DNA from 2 places in the Williamsia herbipolensis genome. Region 2 is predicted to be linked to the other one. Evidence: riboswitches for the same ligand, from Rfam matches in the RefSeq annotation. Region 2 holds a riboswitch; the other holds the start of a gene.
What was found. Region 2 has a riboswitch for cobalamin ahead of metE (5-methyltetrahydropteroyltriglutamate--homocysteine S-methyltransferase). Riboswitches for the same ligand answer to the same signal wherever they lie in the genome.
Positions count from the first base shown of each region.

Region 1: it holds a riboswitch for cobalamin, as region 2 does, so the genes downstream of both, OG579_RS03330 (FecCD family ABC transporter permease) here and metE (5-methyltetrahydropteroyltriglutamate--homocysteine S-methyltransferase) in region 2, are expected to answer to the same signal.

Region 1 covers NZ_CP108021.1:731,456-747,284, reverse strand. Annotated here, with positions in the region: gene OG579_RS03395 (amino acid permease) at 1-125, opposite strand, end outside; gene OG579_RS03390 (Fpg/Nei family DNA glycosylase) at 313-1,131, opposite strand; gene OG579_RS03385 (DedA family protein) at 1,133-1,810, opposite strand; gene OG579_RS03380 (hypothetical protein) at 1,998-3,737, shown strand; gene OG579_RS03375 (TetR/AcrR family transcriptional regulator) at 3,747-4,328, opposite strand; gene OG579_RS03370 (hypothetical protein) at 4,444-4,899, shown strand; gene OG579_RS03365 (shikimate 5-dehydrogenase) at 4,896-5,723, shown strand; gene OG579_RS03360 (Tex family protein) at 5,720-8,080, shown strand; gene OG579_RS03355 (winged helix-turn-helix transcriptional regulator) at 8,177-8,554, opposite strand; gene OG579_RS03350 (RidA family protein) at 8,635-9,045, shown strand; gene OG579_RS03345 (hypothetical protein) at 9,065-9,976, opposite strand; gene OG579_RS03340 (ABC transporter substrate-binding protein) at 10,038-11,054, opposite strand; gene OG579_RS03335 (ABC transporter ATP-binding protein) at 11,051-11,857, opposite strand; gene OG579_RS03330 (FecCD family ABC transporter permease) at 11,854-12,894, opposite strand; cobalamin riboswitch at 13,000-13,218, opposite strand; gene OG579_RS03325 (ABC1 kinase family protein) at 13,243-14,604, opposite strand; gene OG579_RS03320 (Rv2253 family sensor-like surface protein) at 14,762-15,295, shown strand; gene OG579_RS03315 (LLM class flavin-dependent oxidoreductase) at 15,347-15,829, shown strand, end outside.
Region 2 covers NZ_CP108021.1:2,909,299-2,925,127, reverse strand. Annotated here, with positions in the region: gene OG579_RS13230 (metallophosphoesterase) at 1-658, shown strand, start outside; gene OG579_RS13225 (MBL fold metallo-hydrolase) at 660-1,445, shown strand; gene OG579_RS13220 (DUF2252 domain-containing protein) at 1,449-2,834, opposite strand; cobalamin riboswitch at 2,925-3,140, shown strand; gene metE (5-methyltetrahydropteroyltriglutamate--homocysteine S-methyltransferase) at 3,311-5,578, shown strand; gene OG579_RS13210 (hypothetical protein) at 5,671-6,099, opposite strand; gene OG579_RS13205 (VOC family protein) at 6,230-6,604, shown strand; gene OG579_RS13200 (hypothetical protein) at 6,688-7,104, shown strand; gene OG579_RS13195 (NAD(P)(+) transhydrogenase (Re/Si-specific) subunit beta) at 7,178-8,704, opposite strand; gene OG579_RS13190 (NAD(P) transhydrogenase subunit alpha) at 8,701-9,006, opposite strand; gene OG579_RS13185 (Re/Si-specific NAD(P)(+) transhydrogenase subunit alpha) at 9,006-10,088, opposite strand; gene OG579_RS13180 (anti-sigma factor) at 10,319-11,194, opposite strand; gene sigK (ECF RNA polymerase sigma factor SigK) at 11,184-11,759, opposite strand; gene OG579_RS13170 (molybdopterin-dependent oxidoreductase) at 11,792-13,318, opposite strand; gene OG579_RS13165 (fasciclin domain-containing protein) at 13,609-14,286, shown strand; gene OG579_RS13160 (FAD-binding protein) at 14,492-15,829, opposite strand, start outside.

The sequences.
Region 1 (15,829 bases), 2.2 Mb from region 2:
ACCGAGATGAACGCGAACGACACCGCGAACACCTGGAACGAGCTGAGCGTGCGCTTCAGCTCCGGGCGGTAGCCGTAGGCGGAGGGATCGTCGACAGCGGCCGACGGCAGATCTGGTGCGGTCATCGTGTGCCCTTCGCCCCGACGCGGCTGGTCTCCGACAGTGTTCACCGAAGACGCCGGTCGCGGGCGCGTTCCGCGCAACGCGACGGAACGGATTATCCTGCGCGCAGCTAACTTTCAGACGACATGAGCGCATCGCGCGGTGACGACCGCGTTTCGCGGACCGCGGCGGGGCGCATCGAGAGCTGAGTCAGGCCTGCTCTTTCGAGCACCACCAGGTGGTGCGGCCGCCGACGGTGCCGCGTTTCATCGGTGCACCGCAGCGGGGACACGACGAGTCGGCGTTGCGGTAGGGGATGATCTCGCCGGTGTGGACGCCGCCCTTGCGGATGGCCGCCCGTGTGCAGCGGCGCAAGACACGGCGCAGCTCATCGACCTCCTCGGTCGACAGGGTCTTCGCGCGCCTCGACGGCGAGACCGATGACTGCCACAGCACCTCGTCGGCGAGCAGGTTGCCGATGCCGGCGATGGCGTGCTGATCCAGCAGGCGCGCCTTGAGCGGGGCGGCGCTGCGCGAGATCATGTCCCGGAATTCGTCGCGGGTGATCTCGGCGGCGTCGGGGCCGAGGGCGTCGATGTCGGGTTCGAGCCGCACCCGCCCGAGGCGCCGCTTGTCGAACAGCCGCATCTGGCCACCGTCGTCGAACGACATCGAGAACCGCGTCCATTCCGGCTTGTCGGACTTCCGCACGCCGACCTTCGCGTTGCCGCCGCCGTAGTTCGACGACTCCTCACCCTCCGGTGCGGTGACGATGACCCGGCCACCCATCCCGAGATGGATTCCGAGCGTGGGTCCCTCGTCGCCGTCGGCGGTCTCGGTCTCACACCACATCGCCTTGCCGCGGCGCAGCGCCTTGGTGAGACGCCCGCCGACGAGAGCGTCGGCGATCTCCCCGGGTTTGTGCGGTCGGCACTCGTACTGGTCGTGGTCGTCGATCTCGGTGATGGTGCGATGCAACGCCTTCTCGACGACCTGCCGGGCGTTCTCGACTTCGGGGAGTTCAGGCACCCTACCGGTTTACAGGCTCGCGCTGTTCCGCGCTGTCCTCTCGCACATGGCGGCGGCGGCGGACGATCAACACCACGATCGCGACCGCGAGAACCGAGTAGACGACGTAGTCGAAGTACCCGAGGTAATCCTGGAAGCGGTCGTTCTGGGTGCCCAGCGCGACACCCACTCCGAGCAGCAGGCCGTTCCACAGCGCTGAGCCGGCGATGGTCAGTGCGCTGAACACCGCGAGGTTCATCGCACCGGCACCGGCGGGCAGCGAGATGATCGATCGCACGCCGGGGATCATCCGACCCAGGAACACCGACCAGGTACCGAATCGCTGGAACCAGTGCGCGCCGCGTTCGGCGTCACGCCGGCTCACGATGCGGGTCCACACCGCGAAGTCGACGGTGCGGTCGAGGCCGACCCATCGGCCGAGCCCGTAGAGCACCAGGGCTCCGAGCCAGGCGCCGATGGTGCTCCACAGCAACAGCCCTACGAAGGACAGGTCGCCGCTGCGGCTGAGATACCCCGCGAACGGCAGCACCACCTCACTGGGGATGGGCGGGAAGATGGTCTCGACGAAGATCAACAGTCCGATGCCGATGTCGCCCACACGCTCGAGCACATCGGCCGCGAGTCCTGTGAGCCCGGTGAATCCGTGCTGATCGGCTGCCGCTGCCGCCAGGGTGCTCACTCGGCCCAACCTCCTCGATTCAGTGGCTCGGTTGCCACGCTTGCCCACCATGATCCAGAAATCGGACGATACGGACCACGTCCGTGGCCTAGAGCACAGGACAGGCGCGTAGCGCCTGAACTGTGATCACTGCCGAAAAACTTCAATGACCTGGGACGGGGCCCTCGCCCACGAATATGGTTTTGCCATGAAACTTCCGGGGGTGTCGTCGTCTGGTCGGGTGCGTGCGGCCGTGGTCGCCGTCGTGGCGATCGTGGCGGTGGCGCCGAGCGCGGGCCGGGCTGCGGGGGCACCGGCATCGCGCAGTGAGACCACATGGTCATCGACATCGCCGGTTGCCGGGGTGATCAGCTCAGTCGTCCGGATCGCGGCGCCGTTGCCGCCGTCGGCGGGCCCGCATCCCGCGAAATGCGACACCCTCTCGTATCTGCGCTGGCGTTCGGCGACCGGGCCGTCCGACCACCGCGAGGCGGATCGGATCCTCGTCGCCCAGCCGGGTGTCTTCGAGGGGGCGGGGGCCTTCGACAGCGTCGCGCGCAACACTGTCGCCGCGGCCGCCGCGCAAGGGTCGTCCATCGAGTTCTGGGCTCTCGACCGTCGGTCGAACTGCCTCGACGACCACACCGGCATCACCGCCGCCATCAGTGCCCGCGACTACCGCGTCGCGTCGGACTATTACCTTCGCGGTCGCGAAGTGGATGGTCGTCGCTTCGCCGGGTACGCCGACGGAGCCGACACCGCGTGGCTGAAGAACGTCGGAATCGAACAGACCCTGCGGGATCAGTACACGGTTCTGCGTGAGGCGTTCCCCGACCCGCGACAACGCCGCGCGAAAGTCCTCTGCGGTGGTCATTCGCTCGGCGGATTCCTCACCGGCTACTTCGCCGAGTGGGACTTCGACGGCAATCGACGCACGACCGACGACGCCGGCTACCGACAGTGCGGCGGGTGGTTCGCGCTCGACACCGCCATCAAGGCCGGCGCGCCGAATCCGACGAGCGTGCAACTGCCCGACGTCCCGCCGCCTCTCGCCGCGCTGGGTGAACCGATCTTCTCCGCCGTCGACACAGCCTTGCCTGTGCTCCGCCTGCCCGCGGTCATCAATCCCGAGACCGTGAACCTGTTGTCGCTGGCCGCCACCGCTGCCGAGGTCGATCCCGACGGCGTCAACTCCGTGGTCGACAGCCTGCCGGTGAACACCAACATCACGCTGACCCTGCGGGCCCTGCTGTCGAAGGACGCGGCCATGGCGGCCACCGGGAGTCCGGACATCCGTGCGCTGCGCGCCACCAACACCGCGGTTCTCGGATCGTTGCTCGACGACAACTCGCAGCCCCTGGGGTTCCTGCAGGCGAGTGTGGGGTTCCCGACGGGATCACCGGTCGGCCCGAAATCGTTCCCCGTCCCGGACACCCTGCGCCGGTTACCCCTGGTCGATGGTCAGTTCGGCGACGCGCGCAAGGCCGCTCCGACGTTCTACGACGCCGCGCATCTGTACCGCTGGCTCGACTACGACGAGGTGGGCGGCACACGATCGCTGCCGAACGAGTCGCAGTTCACGACGCGCGCCGGCGAGGTCACGTCCATCCGAGAACTGGCACGCAGCTTCGTCGAACCGCCCCTCGACTTCACCGAGGCGTACTTCCCGTCACGCATCGCGCTGGATCTCGCCCAGTCGACGGCGCCGAGCATCGCGCGGCATCTGCTGTACCGCAACGGTATCGGCGCGAATCCGGCACTCACCATCAAGGCGAGTGGGGGAGTGGCACTCTCGGGTCAACGTGGCGCGGGTCGATTCGTTGTCGCGCCCGGATACAACCATCTCGACGTGCTCACCGCCGCGCAGACACAAAACAACGGACGGCCCGAGATCGTCTCGAGCGAGCTGACGCGCTTCGCCATCGACCCGGGTTCCGCTCGGCGCTGAGCGCGCCGGTCAGTCGCCGAGCGCCAGGATGCCCTCGGCCGAGGCGACGCAGATGGCGTCGTAGTCGGCGGGTATGGCGTCGCCGACCAGAGGGCGGATGAGTCCGTACGGTCCCTGGCGGGTCGCGAGCAGAGCCAACCGGACGCGGCGATCGGTGAGCCGCCCGTACCGGCGGCGCACCACGTCGCGAAGCGCTACGTCGATGGCGTCGTTGACCGTGGCGACATCGTCTCGCATCGACCCGGGTACGAGCTCGATGAGATCGGTCCGCCGATACAGCGACATCGCCTTCGCGTCGGCCGGGTTGTCGCGACAGAAGCGGGGTACGTGACGCGCGAGCGCCGCCAACGACTCGCGCGGATCGTCGATCTTCGACGCCACGAGCAGGCCGTCGTGGAATCGCCGGATCGACCGCACCCACAGCGCGCCCAACAACGCGTCGCGCGAGGCGAAGCGGTGATAGATCGACCCGGTCGGGGCGCCTGCGGCCTGGGCGACGTGGGTGATCGTGGTGTCGCGCCAGTGTTCACGGCATGCCTCGGCGGCCGCGTCGAGGATCGCCTCCACGTCATACTTCTGGCTTCTTGCCACGATCGTTCACCTGCCTTACATTCAGAACATGAATACTAGAACGACAATTCTAATTGAGCGCAGCCGGGTCCCCCTGTGGGCGAGGCGACTGTCGTGGGCCGCGTTCTGGGTCACGGTGCCCTCGGCGGTGTGGCGGGTGTTGATGATCGTCGGACTGATGCCCGGTACGGCCGGGCTGCGGGAGTTCGAGCTCGCCGACGATGCGGTGGTCGGCTACGTCTACGTGTTCGGACTCAGCATCGTGCAGCTCGGTGCCGCGTTCCTGACCGTCGGTCTCGTCCAGCCCTGGGGTGAGGTGTTCCTGGGGCGGCGGGTGCCTCGAGTGCCGGTCGTCGCGGCGGGCATCCTCGGCGGCCTTGCGGTGACCTGGCTGTTCACCATCTCGATGGTGACCCAGGTGCTGACCGGTCATCGCCCCGACGCCGGTCATGTCCACGGCGTGCCGCTGGCCGTGATGGTCGCTTGCTACCTCCCGATCGTGTTCTGGGGCCCGCTCGAACTCGCCGCGACCTACGCGTTCTGGCGCCGAGGGCGAACCGTCGATGTGCCCGGAGCACAATCGCGGGCATGACCTCGCTGAACAAGGACACGACCGTCTGCATCTCGTTGTCGGGACGGCCGTCGAACATCGGGACCCGGTTCCACAACTTCCTGTACCGGGAGCTCGATCTGGATTTCCTCTACAAGGCGTTCTCGACCGATGACATCGAGGGTGCGATCGCCGGGGTGCGCGCGCTCGGTATCCGTGGCTGCTCGGTGTCGATGCCATTCAAGGAAGCCGTCATCCCGCTCGTCGACGTGATGGAGACCTCGGCCGCATCGATCGAGTCGGTCAACACCATCGTCAACGACCACGGCACACTGACCGCGTCGAACACCGACATGGAAGCGGTCGCCGCACTCATCGACAGCCACGGCCTCGACGCCGCCGCGCCGGTGGTCGTCCGCGGCTCGGGTGGCATGGCGAAGGCAGTCGTGGCCGCGTTCCGGTCGGCGGGCTTCGACGATCTGACGGTCGTCGCACGCAACGAGGCCGCCGGGACGGCTCTGGCCGACAAGTACGGCTACCGCTGGTCCACCGAGACGCCCGATCTCGACGGGCCGATCCTCGTCAACGTGACCCCGCTGGGCATGGACGGCGCCGACGCCGACACCCTCGCGTTCGACACCGCGCAGATCGCTGCCGCGCGGACCGCGTTCGACGTGGTGGCGTTCCCCGCCGAGACGCCGTTCATCCGCGCCGCGCGACACGCCGACGTCCCCGTGGTCACCGGCGCCGAGGTCATCGCCCTGCAGGCCGCGCGGCAGTTCGAGCGGTACACCGGCGTCGCGGTGACACCCGATCAGGTGGCTCGGGCATCGGAGTTCTCCCGACAGGTAGTGTCCGGCGGGTGAATTCGACCCCCGCTGTGCTGTCCGTGAACGCCCGCCTCGCCGCCGAACTGGCGGTGGCCGAGCACCAGGTCGCCGCCGCGGTGGGGTTGCTCGACGAGGGGTCGACGGTGCCGTTCATCGCCCGATACCGCAAGGAGGTGACCGGCAGCCTCGACGACGCACAGCTTCGACTCCTCGAGGAGCGCCTGCGATACCTGCGTGAACTCGACGAGCGCCGCGCCGCGGTGCTCGCGGCCATCGACGAGCAGGGCAAGCTCACCGACGACCTGCGCGCCGCGCTGAATGCCGCCGACACCAAGTCGCGGGTGGAGGACATCTACCTGCCGTACAAGACCAAGCGCCGCACCAAGGCGCAGATAGCACGCGAGGCCGGTCTCGAACCCCTCGCCGATCGACTCCTCGCCGACCCGTCACTGAACCCCGAGGTCGTCGCGGCCGAGTACCTCGGCGACGACGTCGCCGACAGCGCCGCCGCTCTCGACGGCGCGCGGTTCATCCTCATCGAACGTGCCGCCGAGGACGCCGACCTCGTGGGCGCCACCCGCGAGAAGTTCTGGACCGACGGGGTCCTACGTACCGCTCCGCGCACCGAGGAGGCGGCGAAAACCCCTGCCGGACAGAAGTTCCGTGACTACTTCGACTACTCCGAGCCGCTCGAGAAAATGCCGTCGCACCGCGTTCTCGCCGCTCTGCGCGGCGACAAGGAAGAGGTTCTCTCGCTCACCTTCGACGGCGGCGACGATGACGCCTACCAGGCGATGGTGGCCCGGTCCCTCGGCGTCGACCTGTCGCACCCAGGACCGGCGACCACGTGGCTCGCGACCACGGTGCGGTGGGCCTGGCGCGTCAAGTTGATGCTGACCGCCGAGAGCGATGCCCGCATGCGGCTGCGCAAGAAGGCCGAGGACGACGCCGTCGCGGTGTTCGCCCGCAACCTCAACGACCTGCTGTTGGCGGCGCCGGCCGGCGCGCGCACCACTCTCGGTCTGGATCCGGGATTCCGCACCGGCGTGAAGGTCGCCGTCGTCGACGGCACCGGCAAGGTGGTCGACACCTGTGCGATCTTCCCGCATCAACCGCACAAGCAGTGGGACACCGCCAAGGCGACGCTCGCCGCGCTCGTGACGCGCCACGGCGTGGACCTGATCGCCATCGGCAACGGCACGGCCTCCCGGGAGACCGACGCACTGGCAACCGAACTCATCGCCGAGATCGGCAAGGCCGGCGGCCCAGCACCCGCCAAGGCGATCGTCAGTGAGGCGGGCGCGTCGGTCTACTCGGCATCGGAGTACGCGAGTCGTGAACTCCCGCAGCTCGATGTGACGCTGCGCGGAGCGGTGTCCATCGCGCGACGCCTGCAGGACCCGTTGGCCGAACTGGTGAAGATCGACCCGAAGTCGATCGGTGTCGGCCAGTACCAACACGACGTGAACCCGGCCACCCTCGCTCGCAGCCTCGACGCCGTGGTGGAGGACGCCGTGAACGCCGTCGGGGTCGACCTCAACACCGCGTCGGTGCCGTTGCTGTCGCGCGTCTCCGGTGTCTCGACCACGCTCGCCGAGTCGATCGTGGCGCACCGCGATGCGACGGGGCCGTTCCCCACCCGCACGGCGTTGCTCGACGTGCCGCGCCTGGGACCCAAGGCCTTCGAGCAGTGCGCGGGATTCCTGCGCATCAGCGACGGTGACGACCCGCTCGACGCGTCGGGCGTGCACCCCGAGTCGTATCCGGTGGTACGCAGCATCCTCGACCGCTCGGGCGTGCAGTTGGCCGAACTCATCGGTGACACGAGAACACTGCGCGCACTGCGCCCCTCGGAGTTCGCCGACGACCGCTTCGGTGTCCCGACGGTCACCGACATCATCGCCGAGCTCGAGAAACCCGGTCGGGATCCGCGACCGGCGTTCGCGACCGCCACTTTCGCCGCCGGGGTCGAGAAGGTCGCCGACCTGAAGCCGGGCATGGTGCTCGAGGGGGTGGTCACCAACGTCGCCGCATTCGGTGCCTTCGTCGACGTGGGTGTCCACCAGGACGGGCTGGTGCACGTGTCGGCGATGTCGAAGACATTCGTCTCGGATCCGCACGAGGTGGTGAAATCCGGTCAGGTGGTGAAGGTGAAGGTCCTCGAGGTCGACACCGACCGCCAGCGCATCGGCCTCACCCTGCGACTCGACGACGAGGTCGGTGCCCCGAAGCAGTCGACGCAGCGACCCCAGCGCGACCGGGGATCGAACAAGAGTCCGCAGAAGGGGCAGGCCCGCTCCGACAAGGGCGGTCGCGGTGGCGACCGACGTGCCGCGCCCGCACCGACCGGTTCGATGGCCGACGCGTTGCGCAACGCCGGCTTCGGTCGCTGAGATCGTCCGTCTGGAGCTCTGCCTCCGGCATGGTGCCGGAACCGGTGCTCAGAACGGACGATGTCGGTCGGTGGCAGCCGTCGGGGCCTGCGCGAGTCAGATCTGTGCGTCGAAATCCGATCGCGCACGCTCGATCTGGTCGAAGTGCTGCGCGGCCCAGGCAAGCAGAACGTCGACGGGCTCACGCAAGGTCTTGCCGAGCGGGGTGATGCGGTACTCGACGGCGACAGGTCGGGAGCTGACCACCACCCGCTCGACGATGCCGCTTCTCTCCAGCCGGCGAAGCGTGGCGGTGAGACTCTTCTGCGTCACCGTGGGTATGGCGCGTCGCAACTCGTTGAACCGGCAGGGTCGTTCGCAGAGTTCGTTCAGCACGTGCAATGACCACTTGTCGAGGACGTGATCGAGCAGTTCTCGGTGGGGTGACGAGATGGTCAGATCATCGCTGTGGTGGCGGGCGGAGGTATCGGTCATGAAACCTGGTCTCGTTGAAGTGTCCTGGCTGTACTAGGTATCAAGAACATACCTAGTACGTTGACATCAGGAGAAGCACCATGAGCGTTCGCCTTTCGAGTCCCACCGGTCTGATGACGCCGGTGCCGTATCACCACGTTGCGAGCGGTACCGGCAGTCGCCACATCCATGTCGCGGGTCAGATCGCACGCACGGCCGACGGGATCCCGGTGGCGCCCGGCGACCTGGCAGGGCAGGTGGCGCAAGCGCTCCGCAACACTGCGATCGGACTGGCTGCGGCCGACGCCTCGTTCCGCGACGTACTCCGCCTCACGTTCTACGTCGTCGGGTGGGACCCGTCGATGATGGACGAGTTCATGGCCGGCGTGGAAGGGGTTGCGGCCGAGATCGCGCTGCCGCAGCCGATGCCGCCGTCGTCCCTGATCGGCGTCGCGATGCTGTTCGAGCCAGAGGTGCTCGTGGAGGTCGAGGCCACTGCGATCGCCGAATGATCGTCGTGGGCGTGCGGCATCAACGATCGTCGCGATGTCGCCGGGCCTCATCGATGACGTCGTCGGCCGAGCGGCGACCCGCGTAGGCCTGCTCCACCGGCGACAGGTGGTAGCCCCACCGTTCGAGTTGGCCCAGATAGGCGACGACCCCCGGGTCGGCCGTGTCCTCCCACGATTTCTGGGTCATGGTCCATTCGAATGCGGTGAGGACCATGGCCAGTGTGGCTGCACGCGGATCACCCAGTGCGGCAATCAGATCGGTGCCGTGGGCCTGGTACTTCGACTCCGTCGTCGGCGCGTCGAACAGGTCCACGGCGAGGGCGACACTGGCGGGGCTCAGTCGGTCGTACAGCAGGTCGAGATGCGCGGCGACGAACTCATCGACACCGGGTAGTCGTGGGGTGTCGAGGACCGCGTCGCGTATCCATGCTCGCCGCCAGGGTATGAGGTCGGCGTCGAGCTGGCGGAGTGACCGCACCGTCTGCCACCGGCGGTGTTCGGCGTCCGCGTCGGCCAGGCGCGTCCTGTGCAGCGGCGTCGAATGCCGTGAACGCGCGGCACGCATCGCATCGATGCTCGCCGGACGCGCCAGGTCCCACGTCAGATATCCGACGTAGATGTCGAGCCCCGTCGTGGCGGCGATCGCGCTGAGGAGGGTGTCGGAACCGCGCACGCGGCACGCGACGTCGGCGTCGTCGACGGGTCGGTAGATCATCCCGAGATGGCGTCGTCGCGCGTCGTCATGGGCGTTCGCGTGGACGGTCCAGCCCGCATCACCGCCGATGGGCGGTACATACGACGTCGCGATGTCCACGAGCAGGTCGTCGAGCGTCGCCGACGAGCGGTACGTCCAGACCTCCTCATGGGTGCTGACGTCGTCGCCCATCGCGACCGACGCGCGGTCGATGTGCACGATCACGGTGTCGTCCATCTCGCCTCCCGGTCGACATGGATCACACCACGCGCGCGGTCCTCACGGCGCGGCCGTCGAATCAACGTCCCCGACTCCGCAGATAGGAGGCCAGGGCGGAAATGGTCGCCGGATTGCGCGGACTCTCGACCAGAGCGGCGTAGGGGAACGACACGATGTTGTTCTCGCGGACCGCTGTGGTCCCGGCCATGAGGGGTTGGGCGCGCAGCTGGGCGGTCTTGGCCGCGACCGTGTTCGCCTGCCCCGCGCCGTAATCGACGATGACGATCACCTGCGGATCGTCCTGTGCGGCGGCCTCCCACGACACCGACGTCCACGAGTCGTCGAGCCCGGAGAAGACGTTCGTGCCACCCGCCTCGGCGATGATCTGATCGGGGGCCGCGTTGCGGCCGGAGGTGAACGGGGCGGGATCGGCGCTGTCGAACAGCAGCACTCGGGCCCGGCGGTCGGACTGCGGTGCCGCGGCGGCCGCCTGGGCAACCTCTCGCATGTACCCGGCGATGAGGGCCGAGGCGCGATCTTCGACGCCGAAGATCCGGCCGAGGTTGGTGAGGTCGTCGTAGAGCGCGTCGAGCGGACGGGTGATCCCGCGTCGGGTCGATCCGGGCTGTCGGCACGCCTCGGTCAACTGATACGGCGTCGCACCGATCGTCGAGATCCATGCCGGCGTCACGCCGGTCGACTCCTTGAAGCCGTAGTTCCATCCGGCGAACACGAAGTCGGGCGCCGCCTTCTGGATCACCTCGCGCGTGAAGGCCGTGCCGAGCGAGGGCGTCGATGCGAACTCCGATCGCCACGGCGAGGATGCGATGTCACGCTCCTTGCCCTCGTAGGTGGTGTAGCCGACCATCCGGTCCTGCAGACCCAACGCGAACATCATCTCGGTGATGCCGGTGTCGTTGGTGAGCACCTTGTTCGGGCGCGACGGAACCGTGAGCGGTGCACCGCAATTGGTGACCGTGACCGCCGCGCCGGACGACGTCGGCGCGGCGTGGTCGGACACCGTGGCGCCACACCCGCCGACCGCGAGTGTCGCGCTGAGCGCCAGTGCGGCGCGAGCCAGGAAGCGTCGTGTCATCGGGTGGTCCCTTCGTCGAAGATGATCTGTGGAACGCGCAGGCGTGGATGGGTGACGATGTGGCATCCGATACCGAAGAAGCGGGTGATGGTGTCGGCGGTGAGGACGTCGGCCGGCGTCCCGCGCCGCACGATGCGCCCGTCGGACACGACGACGAGTTCGGTGCAGAACTGGGCGGCGATGTTCAGGTCGTGCAGTGCGGCGATCACGGTGATGCCCCGCGCACGGGCCGCCTCGAGCACCGCGAACTGGTGACGCACGTCGAGGTGGTTGGTGGGTTCGTCGAGGACCAACACGCGGGTCTGCTGGGCGAAGGCGCGCGCGATGAGGACCCGCTGCGACTCGCCGCCGGAGAGCTCGGCGAACCGTCGGTGCCCGAAACCGCCTATACCGGCATCGATCATGGCGCGTTCGCAGATCTCGCGATCGGCGGCGGTGGCCGACCGGAGAAGGCGGATGTGGGGTAGTCGACCGGTGGCGACCACCTCGGCGACCGTGAAATCGAGGGTGAGCGCCGAGGACTGGGTGAGTGCGGCGACCTGACGTGCGTTGTCGCGCAGCGAGGTGGCGACGATGTCGGTGCCGTGCACGGTGACCTGGCCACCCGACGGGGACAGGGCTCGGAACAGGCAGCGCAGTATCGTCGATTTCCCGCTGCCGTTGGGTCCGACGACGCCGAGGAACCCACCGTCGGGCACCGACAGCGACAGGTCGTGGACGATCTCGGTGTCGCCCAGGCGGATCCACACGTCGCGGTAGTCGACCGCCGGCGTCGCCGTGGTGGCGTCCGGGTCGGGGGTCATGTGGTCACTCGTTCGCGGCGGCGCATGAGTGCCACGAACACCGGTACCCCGACCGCGGCGGTGATGGCGCCGATCGGCAACTCGTACGGCGGCACCAGGGTGCGGGAGACGATGTCGGCGACCACCACGAACACCGCACCGAGCACCGGGCTGAGCAGGAGCACGCGGCGGTGGTCGGCGCCGACGAGCAACCGTGTCACGTGCGGCATGATCAGGCCGACGAACCCGATGGCGCCGCAGACGGACACGATCACACCGACGATGACGGCCGACACCACGAACAGTGCCAGACGGAATCGGCCGGGATGGACGCCGACGCTGGCCGCGACATCATCGCCCATCGACAGGGCGTTGAGGTGACGTGCGCACGCGCTCGCGAGCACCACGCCGACCACCGACACCGTGCCGACCAACCACACCGAGTGCCATGTCGCCGCGGCGAGACTGCCCAACAGCCAGAACATCACGCTGCGCGCGGCGTCGCCGGCGGGCGCGAGGAAGACGAGAACCGTCGTGATGGCCGAGAACCCGTAGCCCAGTGCGGTTCCCATGAGTACCAGTCGGGTCGGTTCGAGACCGCCCGCGCTGCGGGCCAGCACGAGCACGATGACCGTGGCGCCCAACGCGCCGAGAAACGCCGCCGAGGGCAGCGCATAGAGCCCGAGGCCGCCGAGGGCGCCGAACAACACCACGGCGGTGGCGCCCACCGACGCGCCCGAGGAGATGCCGAGGATGTACGGATCGGCCAGGGCGTTACGGACCAGCGCCTGCACCACGACACCGACGACACTGAGCCCGGCGCCGACGAATATCGACGTGAGGACCCGGGGGAGTCGGGAATCGGTCACGATCCGGTAGCCCGGGACGTCCTGCGGGGCGATGGTGCCGCCGACGACATCGGCCCACAGATAGCGCACCGCGTCGGACGCGGGGATGTGCACGCTGCCGACGATCATCCCGACCGCGGAGACGGCGACCAGCACGAGCAGGGACAGCGCGACCGCCGTGCCGACACCGGGGCGGCCGCGAACCTGCATTCGATCCCTTTCCGTCTGTGCGGAAAAGGGGTGCAGACAACCACGACAGGTTCACGAGGCGCCGCACCGGCCATATCCCACGAGGCCGATGAGCGGTCGCATCGTCCGACGCGACCAACGGCGGCAGGTCTTCGGACTCTCGGGCACGGCATCTGTCTCGATGCCACCTACCGGCGACTGCTTCCCGGCCGGGGCCAGTGCATTGCTGTCGCGTCGTTCCCGATCACCGCTGCGGGGCAGTTCCGGACTCGCACCGGATTCCCTCTTGCGGTGCTCCCGGAGAAACCAGACGACCGGGAGCACACCGACGTCGGGGCAGAACTTACCCGAGCCCGTGGCCGCCCCGGGTCAGCGCCTCGGCTCGTCCTCGGTGAGCAGGGCCTTCATGTAGGTGAAGAGCTCCTTGTCGGTGAGCGCCCGCCACTGCGGGGCCAGCAGCTTCATGTACTTCTCGACGTAGAGGAGCTGCTTGCCGACCAGCACCAGCTCACGCGGCAGCCGCAGGTCGTAGGCCTTGGCCAGCGTGGCGAGCTGGGTGCCCAGCGCCGTGTACGACATCCCCGCGAGGTCTTTGCCCGCGATGGGTGCGGTGAACCGTCGCATGTCCTTCGCGCCCTCACGGGTGCTGCCCGGGTTGCGGACAGCGCCCAGGGTGAACAGGGCCCGGCCGGCGGCCTCGTAGTCGTTGCGCACCATCAGGTCACCGACCAGGCGCCGCATGATGCGACGGGTGCGGGGGGTGAAGCGTCCGACGATGCCGAAGTCGAGCAGGACCAGGCGGCCGTCGGAGTCGACGAGGACGTTGCCGGCGTGCAGGTCGCCGTGGAAGAGACCGCCGTGGAAGGCCGACTCGAGGAAGACCAGCAGCAGATTGCGCACCAGCGCGGTGCCGTCGTGTCCCGCGGCGCGCACGGCGCGCGCGTCGTCGATGCGGATGGCATCGACGTACTCCATCGTGAGCACCTCGCCGGTGGTGAACTCGTGGTGCACGGTCGGTACCCGCACGCGATCGGCGAACGGTGTGTCGGCGAGACCTGCGACGAACTCGTCCATCGCCTGCGCCTCGTTGCGGAAGTCGAGTTCGGCGTCGAGGCCGGTTGCGAAGTCGTCGACCACGTTGCGCGCGCTGAGCATCCGGCCGTACGGCGACAGTTCGAGCAGATCGGCGAGCCTTTCCAGGATCGCGACGTCGGCGGCGAGTCGGGTGGCGATGCCGGGCCGCTGCACCTTCACCACGACCCGTTCGCCGCTGTGCAGCGTCGCGGTGTGCACCTGCGCGATCGACGCCGACGCGATCGGCACGGCGTCGAACTGTGCGAACACCTGCGACGGCGGGGCGCCGAACGCATCGGTGAGCACCTTCTCGATCACGGCGATCGGTGCGGGGGCCACCCTGTCGAGCAGGGTCTCGAACTCCCGCGACAACGCCGGGGTGAACACACCCGGGCTCGAGGCGATGAGCTGCCCGAGCTTCACATACGTGGGTCCCAGTCGCTCGAAGACGTCGCGGACCTCTCGGGCCGCGCGCTCGGGCAGGGGCTTGCGGGACCGGAAACCGACGGCCACCTCGCCGACGCCGCGCGCCAGTTGGAAGGCGGTGATGCCGACACGGCGCGCCTCGGCGATCGGCGACACATGCGGGAGGTGGACGTGTACGTGCGCTGAGCCGGCGGCCACGGGGGCCAGCTCGGTACCGGGTTCACGAGTCATGGTCTTCGCAGTATGCAGTGATGAGGTCATGGAATCGGTCAGGTCGGGGTCGGTGGACAGTTCACGCAGGCGTCGATGCGCCCCGAACGATGCTGCCGAACACGCTGCACGCAGTCAAAGCCTGATCGCGCAACGGGTGATCTGGTTCACTGAGCCGATGCGCACACCGTCGATCGTCCGCGTCTCGACAACGCTCGTCGGGATGCTCGTCGTCGGACTGATCGCCGGTTTCGGTCCCGCGCACGCCGCCGAACCCACGTGGACGGGCCAGTACTCCCTGAAGCGGTTCGCGGCGACCAAGACCGGCACGAGCCTCGCGGCCACCCAGCGCGAGCCCGACTTCGCCGACACCTACACGTTCTCGTCGGGGTGCATCGGGGGAGTGTGCACCGCGGCCGTGGTGGCCGGACCCGCGCCGGCCAACCCGACCCTCCCGCAGCCCGCGCGCTACACCTGGGACGGCCAGAAGTGGGTTCACACCTACGACTGGATGTGGGATTGCTACCAGGGTCCCGGGGTGCCCAAGCCCTACAACAAGGCGCACTCGGTGGCCTACTACGCACCGCAACCCGATGGCACGTTCACCGGCGTGTGGCGCACCGACATCGCCGACGGACCGTGCGCGGGCTCGGTCGTGATGAACGTCGCGGCGTACCCGGTGCGCTCGTCCGCCGTGCCGTTCGGGAGCTAGCCGGGGCACACTGTTCTCGACACGATCGAGTGTGCGGACAGGAGAACCGACATGCCACGCGAGGGCACACCGCTGAGCAAGCTCGGATTCCTGACGATCGGGCGGTTCGCGGAGTCGTCGCCGCGCGACGGGCACATGGAGACGATCGACACGATCCGACGTGCCGAGGACCTGGGCTTCGACTCGGTGTGGCTGCGCGACCGGCACCTGCAGTACGGCATCTCCTCGCCTGTCGCGGTGATGGCCGCCGCGGCGATGGTCACCTCACAGATCGAACTCGGCACCGCGGTCATCCCGCTCGGACTCGAGAACCCGTTCCGCCTGGCCGAAGACCTCGCCACGGTCGACGTGCTGTCGAACGGACGCATCAATCCCGGTGTGTCGGTGGGCACCCCGATGCGCTACGACGACTACCGGCACGTGCTCTATCCCGACACACACGACGTCGAGGACTTCTCGAAGGAGCGCGTGCTGCGCCTGCTGCGTTGCCTCCGCGGCGATCCGGTGAGCGACTTCGAGGGCACCGTGGGCATC
Region 2 (15,829 bases):
CTCCGCACGCGCCGACGGCATCGACGCCCTCGTGGTGACCGGTGACATCACCGACGACGGTTCGCCGGCCCAGTACGAGGAGGCCGCGGCGGTGCTGCGCGGTGTGCCGTTGCCGACCACGCTGCTGATCCCCGGCAACCACGACCGCCGCGACGAGTTCGGCTTCGGCCTGTTCGGACGCCACACGCACGACATGCCGCTCAACCGCTCGGCGATGATCGCCGGCGCGCTGTTCCTCATGTGCGACAGCACCATCCCCGGGCGCAACGACGGATACCTGTCCGACGACACCCTCGCCTGGATGGATCGCGAGATCACCGCCGTGGGCCAGGGCGTCCCGGTCATCGTGTGTTTCCACCATCCCCCGGTGGTGCTGGGTATGCCGTTCATGGACTCCATCCGACAGACCGGGGAGGACCGCCTGGTGCGGCTCGTCGAGAAGCACCCCGGCATCGTCGGCTTCCTCTGCGGTCACGCGCACACCGGTGCCGTCACCAGCTTCGCCGGTCGTCCGGTGTGCCTCGCCCCGGGCGTCTCGTCGACTCTGAACCTCTCGTTCGAGGGGACCGACGTCGTCGACGCCTCCCAGCCACCGGGTCTCGCCTTCCACCAGCTCGACGGCTGGCGCCTCATCACCCACTTCCGCGCGGTGGTCTGACATGCGTGTCCGTCACCTCAACTGCGGGACGATGCCCGTCCCCGGCGACTCACTGGTGTGCCACGTGCTGCTGCTCGAGACCGACAACGGCCTCGTCCTCGTCGACTCCGGTTACGGCCTCGCCGACTGTGCCTCGCCCGCACGACGTCTGGGGCCGTTGCGCCACGTCATCCGTCCGGTGCTCGACCCCGAGGAGACCGCGGCCTGCCAGATCGAGAACCTCGGCTACTCCACCGACGACGTCCGCCACATCGTCGTCACGCACTTCGACCTCGACCACGTCGGCGGCATCGCCGACTTCCCCGGCGCCACCGTCCACGCCACCTCCACCGAGGTCACCGCCGCCCAACGCCCGCGCACCACGCTCGAGCACGGCCGCTACCGCCGACGCCAGTGGGCCCACGGACCCTCGCTGGTCACCCACGAACCCGTCGGCGAGTCCTGGCGGGGATTCGCCGCGGCGCGTGAACTCACCGCCATCGCCCCCGGGGTGGTCCTGATCTCGCTGCCCGGCCACACCCGTGGGCACGCCGCGATCGCCGTCGACGCCGGCAACCGCTGGGTCCTGCACTGCGGCGACGCCTTTCATCATCGGGGCGCCATCGAGGACGAGACCTCGACGCCGTGGACGATGCGGGTGACCGAGACCGCGCTCGCGATGGACCGCAAGCAGTTGCGGCGCAACCAGGAACGCATCGCCGAACTGCGCCGCCGCGCGGATCCCGATCTGGTGATCGTCAACGCCCACGACCGCACGCTGTTCGACCGCGCGGTCGCCTCCGCCTGACCCTCAGATCACCCCGTCGGCCGCCGCGACGAGGAACTCCGCGTGATCGCGGTCGACCTGATCGGCGTAGTCGACCGCCCATCGGGCGATGGCGGTGTCGGCGGTGTCGTTCTTCCCGAGGTAGCCGGCGATCTGTGCGAACGCCGGGCTCTGACTGTGCGAACGGGCCAGCAGTCGCGCACAGAGTTCGCTGTAGCGGCGTAGTTCCCGCGCCTTCAGGTCGGTGGCGTCGATCGATCCCTTCATGTCCCGGAACTGCCGCCAGTAGAACGCGCCCTCACGTGATGCGGTCCATCCGAGGAACGGGTCGGAGTTGGCCTGCAACACATGCGCACTCGCCACCACACGAATCGCGTCACGCGCATCGGTCGGCGTGTGCTCGGTCTCGGGTATCACCGACGTGAGACCACCGTTCGTCTCGAGCACCGACGGTGCGGCCTGCTTGAGCTGGAGCACCATCGGCTCATCCGAGGGGCCCTGCAGCAGGACGATCAGGGCGACGTTGCCGACCGAACCTACCCCCACCACGCGTCGTGCGACATCGACGATCTCGAACTGCGACAACAGCAACGCCACGTCGGTGCGCACCGACGAAAGGTAGTGGTCGAAGATCTCGTCGACGCGTTGGCCGGCGAGTTCGATCCGCTCGGGGTGCTGGGCGGACAACGGGACCACGATGGGCGGGTCCGGCGTGATGCGGCGCCGGTCGTCGGGTCCGATCTCGGTGATCTTGTCGACGATGCTGTTCGCCGTACGTCGCCGTGCCTTAACCAGCGCGGAGTCGATGACATCGGCGACCACGCCACCGGCGTTGTCGGCCAACACCTCTGCGTCGACCGAGGTGTAGTAGCGGTCGATCACCGACTGCGACCCCGCCACGCGCAGCGCCCGGCGGTAGGCCTGCGCGGCATCGGCGGCGAGCTCGGCCTGGTCGTCGCGATCGGCACCGTCGGCACGGGCGCACAGCACCGCACTGGTCACCAGCCGCTTCACGTCCCACTCCCACGGACCGACGCCGGACTCGTCGAAGTCGTTGAGGTCGAACAGGATGCGGCGTTCGGGGCTGGCGTAGAAGCCGAAGTTGCCGATGTGGGCATCGCCGCTGATCACCACGTCGATCCCGGTCACGGGGATCGACGAGAGGTCGGTGGCCATGATGTCGGCGGTCGCGCGGAAGAACGCGAACGGCGACTCGCTCATCCGCTCGATACGCAGCGGGATCAGCTCGGCGATCCGACCCTCGTGTTGCCTCCGGACGAGGTCGATCAGGTCGCGCTCGCCCGACGGCGCCTGTGCCAGCGTCGACCGACCGCGGGTCTCCCGCATGGCCTTGCCCATCGCGAACGATTCGTCGTGGTCATGGCGTTCGAGGAATCGATGAAAGGGCATACCGCGATGCTAACGCCGGCGCACGGGCGCGTACTGTCGCGATCGCAGCTGGTCTGCCGTACGAGTGACACCCAGGAGCCCCTGAGTCTGTCGTGCGGCATCGAGCCCGGTCACCGCCCTCGGTGGCGGCCGGTCGAGAGGGAACCCGGTGAGAATCCGGGACTGTCCCGCAGCGGTGAGTGGGAACGACCGCCGACAATAAGCACTGGCGGGTCCGCGAGAGCGGACCTGCTGGGAAGCGTCGGCCAGTAGGCCGCGAGTGTCACGCCCACGAGTCCGAAGACCTGCCAGTTGTGCCGGGTGCGCCGCACCCGGCGGATCATCGCCTCGTGGACTGGGCGTGTGACCGCAAGAGCCCATGGCCGTGCCCTCGTGAGGGGTACGGCTCCAGGCCGCGTGCCCTCGGCACCCGGCCGGCTCGTCGGTACCACGTCCCTTGGTGATGGCCATCCGCACGCACCGAAGGATCGTCACACATGACTGGTACACCGTTCACCGCAACAACTCTGGGCTCGGCCCGCATCGGACCGAATCGGCAGCTCAAACGCGCCGTCGAGGCGTACTGGGCCGGTCGCACCGACCAGGCCCAGCTGCACGCTCTCGCCGCCGACCTGCGCGTCGCCGGCCTGCGGGAACTACACGCCGCCGGACTCGACTCGATCCCGGTCAACACGTTCTCGTTCTACGATCAGATGCTGGACACCGCAGTGCTTCTCGGCGCACTACCGCCGCGGGTCGCCGGCATCGCCGACGACCTCGACCGGTACTTCGCCGCGGCGCGGGGCACCGGCAGGGTCGCCCCGCTGGAGATGACGAAGTGGTTCGACACCAACTACCACTACCTCGTCCCGGAGATCTCGTCGTCGACGACGTTCTCGTTGCACCCGGACAAGGTGCTCGATGAACTGACCGAGGCACTGGCACTGGGGGTCCCGGCGCGGCCGGTGGTCATCGGCCCGATCACGTTCCTGCTGCTGAGCAAGGGCGTCGACGGCACCGCGCCGATCGATCGACTCGACGAGCTGCTCCCGCTGTATCGCGAACTGCTGTCGACGCTGCGTGAGACCGGCGCGGACTGGGTGCAGATCGACGAACCCGCACTGGTCACCGACCTGCACGACGACCCGGCCGGCCTCGTCACGCGGGTCTACGGCGAACTGGCCCGAGCGACCGACCGACCGGCGATCCTCGTCGCGAGTTACTTCGGCGATCTCCGGGAGGCATTGCCTGCGCTCGCGGCCACCGACATCGAGGGAATCGCGGTCGACCTGGTGCGCGGCACCGCCGACCCGGTGGCCTCGGTACCAGCGCTGACCTCGAAGCTGCTGGTGGCGGGAATCGTCAACGGTCGCAACATCTGGCGCAACGATCTGTCGGCGTCGCTCGCGACCCTGGCGACGCTGTTGGGCTCGGCCGCCTCGGTGGCGGTGTCGACGTCGTGCTCGACGCTGCACGTGCCGTACTCCCTCGACCGGGAGTCCGGGCTCGACGACACCCTCCGCAGCTGGCTGGCGTTCGGCGCGGAGAAGGTCGCCGAGGTGGTCACCCTGGCCACCGCGCTGCGGGACGGACGCGACTCCGTCGACCAGGCCCTCGACGCCTGCGCGCGGGCGCTGGCGGCCCGCCGCTCGGATCCACGTGTCCACGACGACGGCATCCGGGAACGCATCGCGGCCGCGGTCGACGCGGGTGTCGCCCGCGGGCCGGCGGCGCAACGGCGTGCCGCCCAGGACGAACGGCTCGGACTTCCCGTCGTGCCCACCACCACGATCGGGTCGTATCCGCAGACATCGGAGATCCGGCGGGCGCGAGCGGCCCTGCGTGCGAACGAGATCGGTGTGGACGAGTACGAGCGTCGGATGCGCGGCGAGGTGGCGAGCATCATCGCGCTGCAGGAGGACCTCGGGCTCGACGTACTGGTGCACGGCGAGCCCGAACGCAACGACATGGTGCAGTACTTCGCCGAACAGCTCGACGGGTTCTTCGCCACCGAGAACGGGTGGGTGCAGTCGTACGGGACGCGCTGCGTGCGGCCGCCGATCCTCTACGGCGACGTCCGCAGGCGGCATCCGATGACGGTGACGTGGATCGACTACGCGCAGTCGCTCACCGATCGACCGGTGAAGGGCATGCTGACCGGTCCGGTCACCATCCTCGCGTGGTCGTTCGTCCGCGACGACCAACCGTTGTGGGACAGTGCGAATCAGATCGCGTCGGCGATCCGTGACGAGACCGTCGACCTCGAGGCGGCGGGTGTCGGGATCATCCAGGTCGACGAGCCGGCGCTGCGGGAGCTGTTGCCGCTGCGCGCGGAGGATCAACCGGCGTACCTGCGCTGGGCGGTCGACGCGTTCCGGCTGTCGACGGCGGGCGTGGCTGATGCGACGCAGATCCACACTCATCTCTGCTATTCGGAGTTCGGTGCGGTGATCAGTGCGATCGCCGATCTCGACGCCGACGTCACCTCCATCGAGGCCGCGCGGTCGCACATGGAGGTGCTCGACGACCTCAACTCGATCGGGTACGCGAACAGCGTGGGGCCGGGGGTCTACGACATCCACTCGCCTCGTGTTCCCGAGGTCGGCGAGATCGTGGCGTCACTGCGAGCTGCATTGGATGCGGTTCCTGCGCAGCGACTCTGGATCAACCCGGACTGCGGGCTGAAGACGCGGTCGACCGACGAGGTGGAGGCGTCACTGCGCAATCTGGTCACCGCGGCACACATCGTGCGCGCCGAGTTGTGACCGGTTGAGGTGGTCGGGTGGGATCGGGGGTCTCGATCCCACCCGACCTGCCCACGCCCGGGGGGAGGCGGGGCACGCCTGGGGTCGGTGTGTCAGCGGGGAGGGCGCAGTACCTCGACGCTGAAGGAGTAGTTGTTCAGCGGCTGTGGGTCTCGACCGTCGGCGTACACCGCGGAGGCGACGATCCCGGTGAAGGGTGTCGAGCCGAGCGTGCCGACGCGCTGTCGCACCGACTTCCCCGGGTCGATGCCGTCGATCAACTCGGTGCCGCCGAACCGGTTCGGGAACGAGTTGATGTACGCGACGATCCCGGTGGCCCGGGCGGTACCCACGTTGCTGATCACGACCGAGATCTCGCCGCGGGTGGCCGGATCGGTCGACACCTGCGGGCGCGAGATGGTGACGTCGGGTGCGCCGGACGGTTCGGGGGTCGCCTCCGGTGCCGCGCCGGCGCTCGGGGCCGCGGCCACCGACAGCGCCGCGGCCGCCGCTGCGGCGAGTGCGATGCGTCGTGTTCTCATCGAGGGACCTCCTGGTGGAACGTGTGCGTACCAACTTCCCGTCCCAGCATGCTTTGCGCCGCGAAGGATGTCCAGTACCCGATATGGAATCGCAACCTCCCGACATCCATCGGGTCGTAGGGTGGCCGCCATGACCAGCAGAATCGACGTCATCGCCATCGATTGTCACGACATCCGACTCGTGGCCGACTTCTGGACCGGGGTCCTGGGTTGGGAGATCACCGACATCGAGGGCGACGACTACCTGAGCATCGGACCGGCCGACGGATCCACGCCGACCATCGACTTCCTCCGCGTCCCCGAGGCGAAGACCATCAAGAACCGTCTCCATCTCGATCTGCGCGCCGACGGGGTCACCACCGCCGAGGAGATCGCCCGGGTGGAGTCGCTCGGTGCCACGCGCGTCGACATCGGCCAGGACCCCTCGGTCACCTGGACCGTTCTCGCCGATCCCGAGGGCAACGAGTTCTGCATCCTCGGCCGCACCTGGCAGGAGACCCACTGAACGACACGCTCGAGCGATACGGGCTCCCGCGTAGAGACGCGTCTGGTACAGCTGTACGAGCAACCGTCGATCACAGGAGACCCATGCGCCGCTGGAGCCGCTCCCTCACCACCGTCCTCGCCACGGCATGCGCGGCATCCGCGCTCGTGGCGGGGGTGTCGTCCGCATCGGCCGCACCAGCGCGCCCTGACCTGGTGGTGTCGCTGCCGGAGCTGGGCCCCCGGAACTTCCCGCCGCAGGTGCCGTTCGTGATCCGGATCGTCAACCGCGGCACCGCAACCGCGACGAACATCGCGGTGGCGGTGTCCGGCATCCCGCCGACCGCGAGCGATGGCTTCACGATCGAGGCGATCCGGCCCGGACAGACGATGACCGTGCACACCCGCAGCCTGCTGGGTCGCTTCTACATCGGTCAGTCGACGGTCACCGCGCGCGAAGCCGAGAGGGATGCGAACCCGGCGAACAACACGATCACCGGCTTCCGGTTCCTGGTCGGCTGAGCCGACGAGGACAAACGAGGCGATTCTTCCCGCTGAGCGGGAAGAATCGCCTCGTCTGGTGGTGGTGCGGGGTCTAGAGGGCCTTGAGCTCCTCGATGACCTCGCCGACCGACTTCTTCGCGTCGCCGAAGAGCATCGAGGTCCCCGATGCGCCGAAGAGTGGGTTGTCGATGCCGGCGTAACCCGACGACATCGACCGCTTGAGCACGATCACCGATCGCGCCTCGTCGACGTTGAGGATCGGCATGCCGTGGATCGGCGAGCTCGGGTCGTTACGGGCCGCGGGGTTGGTGACGTCGTTGGCGCCGATGACGATGGCGACGTCGGTACGGCTGAACTCGCCGTTGATGTCGTCCATCTCCTTCATGGCGTCGTACTCGACATCGGCCTCGGCCAGCAGCACGTTCATGTGCCCGGGCATACGACCGGCGACCGGGTGGATCGCGTACTTGACCTCGACCCCCTTGCCCTCGAGCAGCGACGCCATCTCCTTCACCGCGTGCTGCGCCTGCGCGACCGCGAGACCGTAGCCCGGCACCACGATGACCTGGTTGGCGTAGGCCATCTGGATCGCGGCGTCGGCGGCCGAGGTGGCCTTGACCGTGCCACCGTCGCCGGCGGGTCCGGCCGCGGCACCATCGGCGCCACCACCGAACGAGCCGAAGACGATCGCGGGGATCGATCGGTTCATGGCCTTGGCCATGAGGTTGGTGAGGATGGAGCCCGAGGCGCCGACGATCATGCCGGCGACGATGAGTGCGGTGTTGTCGAGCGCGATACCCGCTGCGGCAGCGGACAACCCGGTCATGGCGTTGAGAAGCGAGATGACCACGGGCATGTCGGCACCGCCGATGGGTAGCACCACGAACAGACCCATGACGCCGGCCGCGATGAGCAGGCCGACGATCCACCACACGCTCGCGCCACCGCCGTCGGTGGCCTGGACGCCGAGGAACACCGCGATGGCGATCGACCCGATGAGCAGGACGATGTTCGCCGCCTGGAACAGCTTGGCGTTGCCGACGAAGAACTTCTCGACACCCTTGGGCAGGATCTCCTGCAGCTTCGAGAAGGCGATCAGCGAGCCCCAGAACGAGATCGACCCGATGATGGCCGCGATCAGCGATCCGACGACCAGCGGTGAGGCCGGTTGCTTGTCGCCGAACTCGGAGAAGCCGGAGGTCTCAATGAACTCCGACCAAGCGATGAGCGCCACGGTGCCGCCACCGACACCGTTGAACAGCGCGACGAGCTGGGGCATCGCCGTCATCTTGGTCTTGAGCGCCGGCGGGATACCCAGTGCGACACCGATGATCAGGCCGGCGGCGATGAGGATCCAGTTGATTGTCGGGACCTCGACGCGGCCGGCGCCCTCGTCTGCACGGGCGCCCTCGTTCCAGACATAGAGCAGGGTCGCGGCGACCGCGATACCCATGCCGACGGCGGCGATCCAGTTGCCGCGCACGGCGGTCTTCGGACCGGTCAGCCCCGAGAGGCCGTAAATGAAGAGGCCGAAGGCGAGGATGTAGAGCGCCGTCACCACATAGGAGATGTTCTGGTTCGGCGAGTGCAGATCGGCCGCGAGAAGGACGGTGGTCACTTGGTGACCTCCTTCTTGCCCTTGAACATCCCGAGCATGCGGTCGGTGACGGCGAAGCCGCCGATGACGTTGAGCGTGCCGAAGACCAAAGCGACGAACGCGATGATCCGTACGCCCCAGTTCGCGTCGGCGGGAAGGGCGCCGAGCACCACCAGCGCGCCGAGGACCACGATGCCGTGGATGGCGTTGGTGCCCGACATCAGCGGGGTGTGCAGGGTGTTGGGCACCTTGGAGATGACGGCGAAGCCCACGAATCCGGCGAGCACCAGGATCGCGAGGTTGGCCAGGAGTCCGGTGTACATCAGGCGTCGCCTGCCTCTCGGGTCACGCACGACTTCGCGAGCACCTCGTCGGAGAAATCCGGTGCGATCGAGCCGTTCTCGTCGAGCATCAGCTCGATGAGGGCGAGCAGATTCTTGGAGTAGAGCTCGCTGGCATGCTCGGGCATACCGGCGGGGAGGTTGAGGGGCGAGCAGATCGTCACGCCGTGCTTGACGACGTTCTCGCCGGGCTCGGTGAGTTCGCAGTTGCCGCCGGTCTCGCCGGCGAGGTCGACGATCACGCTGCCGGGCTTCATGCCCTCGACCGCGGCGGCGGTCACGAGGCGTGGGGCGGGACGACCGGGCACGAGTGCGGTCGTGATGACCACGTCGAATCCCTTGATCGCGTCCTCGAGGGCCTTCTGCTGCTGGGCGCGCTCGTCCTCGGTGAGCTCGCGGGCGTAGCCGCCCTCACCGGCGGCGTCGATGCCGAGATCGAGCCACTGCGCGCCGACCGACTTCACCTGGTCGGCGACCTCGGGCCGCACGTCGTACCCCGTGGTGCGGGCACCGAGACGCTTGGCGGTGGCGAGCGCCTGCAGGCCCGCGACGCCGACGCCGAGGATCAGCGCGGTCGCCGGCTTCACCGTGCCGGCCGCGGTGGTCAGCATCGGGAAATAGCGGGTGGACTGTTCGGCGGCGAGAAGCACGGCCTTGTAGCCGGAGACATTGCCCTGAGAGCTCAGTGCGTCCATGGCCTGGGCGCGCGAGATGCGCGGGATCGCCTCGACCGCGAACGCCTGCACACCGGCGGACTTGAGGGCGCCGATCTGGTTGGTCTGATTGCGCGGCGCGAGGAACCCGATGAGGGTCTGACCCGAGTGCAGTTTCGCGACCTCGTCGTCGGTCGGGGCGACGACCTTGACGACCAGATCCGCCGACCACGGGTCACCGATGGTGGCCCCGGCGTCGGTGTAGAGCGAGTCGGGGATGAGAGCACCCAGGCCCGCTCCCGATTCGACGATCACGTCGACCTTTTTGTTCACCAACGACGCGACCACCTTGGGTACCAGCGCGACGCGCCGTTCCCCCTCCGCGATCTCGCGCACGACACCGACGCTCATATACCCACCTGTCTCACACTGCTGCACACGTGTTCACGACGGCGTCACGACGACACCGCGTGAGGCCGCGTCCGAGGGGTCACCGACGCAGGCACTTCGAAGGGCGAACGGTCACGATCGGCGACCGAAGGTTGAACGAAACATAGCACCGGACATCGCGGGGCGAGGTGCCCACCCGAGGGCCGCCAGATGACGACTGTCAGCGGAAACAGTCGCACGGACGAAACGTGTCAGATGGAGACAGCGGCGAGGACGTCGCCGGTCGGCTGCGGTGATCCCCCGCGGGGCTCCATGGTCATGCCGACCGTCCGCGACTGATCGAGTCCGTGGACGATCACCGGGGTCGACGCCGAGGCGTCGGTGATCAGGCCGGCCGACTTCGGTGCGTGCGTGTTCCCGATGAGCCACAGCTGATAGGTCTGTGCGTTCGCGGGGACCGGCGCACTGTCGAGCAGCACCACGGCGGTGTCCATCGACCGCGACGACGCCACCACGACCGTCCCGGGCATCCCGGTCAGCTGGGTGCGATGCATCTCGGCATCCTGCGCACTCATCACCGATCGGAGCTGCTCGAGTTCGACCGAACCCGCTGCGACGGCCGGGCTGGACGGCTCCGGACTCGACACCGACGAGCGCCCGATGACCACACCGCCGATGACGAGCAACAGCGCCGCGGCGGCCGATGCCACCGACATCGCGAGCCGGCGTCGCCGTGTGCGCCGAGCGGCCAGCTCGTCGCCGTGGGACGGGCCGTCGGCGTGCGGCGCCTCGTCGACGGAGAGGGCGGGGATGTCCCGCGACGCCGGACCGGCGGCATCCGCCGGGACCGAGCGCAGCGGCCGCACCGCTCCGGGACGATCCGCACTCACGGCGTCGAGCAACGATCGACGCACCGCCGACGGCGGCACGACGGTGTGTTCGGCGGCCATGCGCGCGATGGCGTCGTGCGTGCGACGGATCTCGATGACTGCGGCGACGCGACGTTCGGGATCGATGGCCTGCAACGCGGCCTCGAAGGACGCGCGCTCGGATCGGTCGAGTGCGTCGATGGCGTAGAGCTCGAGCAGGTCGTCGACGAGCTCGCGAGGATCTCGGTCAGGCCTCATCGGAGGACTCCAGGCACGACTTGAGTCGACGCAGCCCGTCCCGGATGCGTGATTTCACGGTGGGCAGCGCCGCCCCGAGCTTCTCGGCCACCTGCGGGTAGCTCAGCCCGCCGTAATACGACAGTTCGATGCTCTCCCGCTGGGTGTCGGTGAGGGTTCCCAGGCACGCGATGACCGCGCGCCGGTCCTCGCGGGTGACCACCGATTCGACGACCTCGTCGACCTCGGTCATCGCGTTCGAGACCGTGTACTGCGTCCCACGCCGCGACGACGCCTCCTCCGAGCGGACGCGATCGACCGCACGACGGTGACCGATCGTCAGCATCCACGACACGACCGAGCCCATGTCCGGTCGATAGTTCGCGGCGTTCTGCCAAACCTGCAGGTAGACCTCCTGCAGCGTCTCCTCGGCGTACCCGGGATCGCGCAGCACCCGCAGGATGAGGCCGTAGATCCGTGGACTGGTCGCGTCGTACAGCGCTGCGAAGGCAGCCCGGTCGCGCGCAGCCGTCCTCTCCAACAGGTCTGCCAGTTCCGGCAGACGCGCGAGAGAACGGTCGGTCACAGGACCGACAGTAGCTTGTCTGATTCATCGCCCTACGCAATCGTGAGGACACGGTTGTGCCAGCCTGTGGCGCCACCCGGGATCGGGGGCGTGCGTTCTTCGGTCTGCAGCTGTCCGGTTTTGTCGGTGGCCCTGCAGTAGACGGTGTGCTGGCCCGGTGTGGCCTGCCATCGGTACGACCACTGTCGCCAGGTGTCGTTCGAGTACTCCTCGGTGAGATCTGCGGGCTCCCACGGTCCGTTGTCGATCCGCACCTCGACCTTCGAGATACCTCGATGCTGCGCCCAGGCCGTGCCCGCCAGGATGACCTCGCCGGCGGGGGAGTTCGAGAAGGGTTCGGGCCGGTCGATGCGCGACGCGGTCTTGATCGGCCCCTGCGCGCCCCAGCCGCGCTTGGTCCAGTACGCCTCGGCCTTGTCGAACCGCGTGATCTCCCAGTCGACGACCCACTTGCACGCCGAGACGAAGCCGTAGAGGCCCGGCACCACCTGGCGGACGGGGTACCCGTGTTCGAGGGGCAGGGGCTGCCCGTTCATGGCGACGGCGAGGATCGCATCGCGTCCGTCGGTGAGCGCCGAGATCGGGGACCCGGAGGTCCAGCCGTCGACGCTGGTGGAGAACAGCATGTCGGCGTCGCTCTTGACCCCGACACGCTCGAGGATCGACTTGATCGGGTAGCCGATCCAGGTGGCGTTGCCGGCGAGGATGCCGCCGACCTGGTTGGACACACAGGTGAGGGTGATGACCTTCTCCTCCGCCTGCATCCCCATCAGGTCCTCCCACGTGAGGGTCATCTCGTTCTCGACCATGCCGTGGATGCGCAGTTGCCAGTCCGCGGTCTTGAGGTTCGGGACCTGCAGCGCCGTGTCGATGCGATAGAAGTCGGAGTTCGAGGTCACGAACGGTGTCGCACCGGGAACCTTCAGGTCGGCGCCCGCGGGGATCGGCGCGGCCTTGCTGACCGGCGTCGGCAGCTTCAGCTTGCGGCGTTCGGCGATGGCGTCGCCGGCCTCGGCGATCTTCTTGCCCGCGAAGGCCACGGCCCCGGCGACGACGGCCACCGTCACCGCCGAGGAGAAGAAGAGTCGGCGCGAGAGGCCGTTCTGTTCCGGCGCCGCGGCATTGGTCCGGCCGAAGAAGCCGAGCAACGCGCGCAGCACGATGATGCCGACGACCGCCGCGACGATCGACGGGATCGAGTAGCTCGCGTCGGCGGTGGGTCGGGCCATGGCGGCGAACACACCGAAGGCACCGAACAGCACGATGAGCACCGAGCCGATCGGACGGGTGCGGCGTTCGACGAGACCGGCGACGACGGCGAGGACCGCGATGCCCACGGCCATGCCGGTCAGCAGCGCGATCTTGTCGTTCGTCCCGAACTGCCGGATCGCGAACTCGCGCACCGGAGCCGGCGCGTTGTCGACGAGATAGGAACCGACCGCGAAGTACGGAGAGGCATAGGACGAGACCGCGACGGAGACGATCTCGCCGGCCGCCAGTGCGGACCCGACGGCCACGAGGCCGGCCAGGGCGCCGCGGGCGGTCTTCTCGATTCGCATGATGGGCCTCTCGGTTGGAGATCGCTTGAGACGCATGGCGTCACCGCGCCGAGAGGAATTGCTGTCCGACCCGGCGAAATGCATGTGTCAAAGGTTCATCAAGCTATTCGACGCCGATCCCCGAACGGATGTCTGAACGTCGAGGTCAGTTTCCGACGACCGTTATCCGGCCGTGACATGTCAGATGGGTGTTGACGGATTCGAGACAACAATTTTCGGACCGGACCCATCCGGCTACCCGTAGGGTCCGAATGGCAAGTGACCGACAACACCAAAAGATTGGATAGGCAATGGCCCTCAAGAGGACCCAACGATTCGCCGTAGCAGTTGCAAGCCTGGGCATGGCAGTCGGCCTCGTCGCCGGTTGCTCCAGCGACGACAGCTCCGACTCCGCATCGTCCAGCACCGCCGCCACCTCGACCGCCGCGTCGTCGGCCGCCGAGAGCTCGGCCGCCAGCGCCGATCCGGCCGCCGATCTCGTGGGCTCGGGCTGCGCCTCCTACGCCGAGGCCAACGCCAGCGGCCCCGGCTCGGTCGGTGGCATGGCTTTGGACCCGGTTGCGACCGCAGCCTCGAACAACCCGCTGCTCAAGACCCTGACCCAGGCCGTCTCCGGACAGCTGAACCCCAAGGTCAACCTGGTCGACACCCTCAACAGCAGCCAGTTCACCGTCTTCGCGCCGGTTGACGATGCGTTCGCCAAGATCCCGGCGGCCACCATCGACACCCTGAAGACCGATGACGCCCTGCTGACCAAGATCCTGACCTACCACGTCATCCCGGGTCAGCTCTCGCCGTCGCAGATCGCCGGCACCCACAAGACCGTCGAGGGCCAGGACGTCACCGTCTCGGGCTCGGGCAACGACCTCAAGGTCGGATCCGGCAACGCCTCGGTCATCTGTGGTGGCGTCAAGACCGCCAACGCGACCGTGTACCTCATCGACTCGGTGCTCATGCCCCCGGCCTGATCACTTGATCACTGATGTACCAGCTGTGAACTGACGTATCGGACCTCCGGGTCCGGTACGTCACCCACGGACAACGGACCGAAGCCATCTACCCCTTGGCTTCGGTCCGTTTTGGTGTGTCCAGCCACCGCCCCATCGACCGTGTACCTATCGCCGTCGAGCGGGCAGTTGTTCGCATCGATGGTGCGAGATGAGACGCCAAGCGTCAGGCTCGACCGGCTGCGTGCCTACCCGCGCGGCGACCGAAATAGGAGCCCTCGCCGAGCTGGGTTCCGCTGGCGTACCCCTTGCCGTCCTGGGCGATGTTGGCCGCGCCCGCGCCCGCCGCATAGAGCCCCGCGATCGGTGCGCCCGCCTCGCTGAGGACCTCGCCGTCGACGCTGGTCGCCAACCCGCCCATCGTGAAGCCGGCGTAGAGCGCCTTGCCCAGACTCAGGTCGAATGCCGCCCAGGGGCCCTCGGTCTGCGGCGCCAACCACTCGGGGCGCTTGTGGAAATCGGGGTCCTCGCCATCGGCGGCGTGGGTGTTGTACCGCTCCATCGTCGCGACCAGACGTCCGGCCGGGATCTCGAGGGCGGCCTCCATCTCCTCGATGGTCTCCCAGCCGTCGATGAACGAGATCAGCGGGAACGCGGGCCGTTCCATGTGTGCCTCATCGACGATCAGGTAGGCCACCGCACCGGGCTGTTCCATCACGAAACCCGATGTGCGCGAATGGTAGGAGTCCTCGGCGACGAAGCGATCACCGTCGGCGTTGACGATGAGTCCGGTGATGAGCACTGAGGGCGGGTAGACCGGCGCGGTCACGAACGTCTGGTCCATGTGCTTGAGCGCCGCGCCGACCGACGCACCGAGACGGATGCCGAGCCCGTCGTCGAAGGTGTTGCCGAGTGTGTAGGGCTTCTCCGACAGCGACGGCACGAACTCGTCGACCATCGACTCGTTCATGACGAACCCGCCGGCGGCGATCACCACGCTGCGCGCCCGGATCGCCCCGGTCTCCCCGAGCCGCTTCCACCCCACGCCCACCACGGCGCCGACGTCGTCGACCACGAGGTGTCGTGCGCCGGTGTCGTAGCGGATCTCGACGTCGAGATCAGCGAGGCGCTTCACGAGGAGGTCGATCACCATCCCGGCGCCCCCGGTGTCACCGGGGACGGGCACCTTGTGGCCGCGCGGCGCGGGGATGGCGATGTCGCAGAAGGGCCACACCTTCTCGTTGCCGGTGAACATGAGCCCCTCGGTGCCGGGCTGGATGACGGCCTTCTTGTCGTAGAAGCTGCGCTCGAAGTGGAAGCCGAGCGCCTCGAGCCAGTCGAAGTGCTCGACGCTGTCGCGACAGTAGGCGTGGATCTTGTCGGGTTCGGGATCGCGGCTGACCGCGGTGATGTACTTCTCCATCTCCTCGGCCGAGTCGGCGTGACCGGTCGCCTGCTGCACCGCGGTCCCGCCACCGAGATAGAAATGGCCGCCGGCCAGCGATGTGGTGCCGCCGGCGACACCGGCGCGTTCCAGGACGAGCACCGAGGCTCCCGCGGTGGC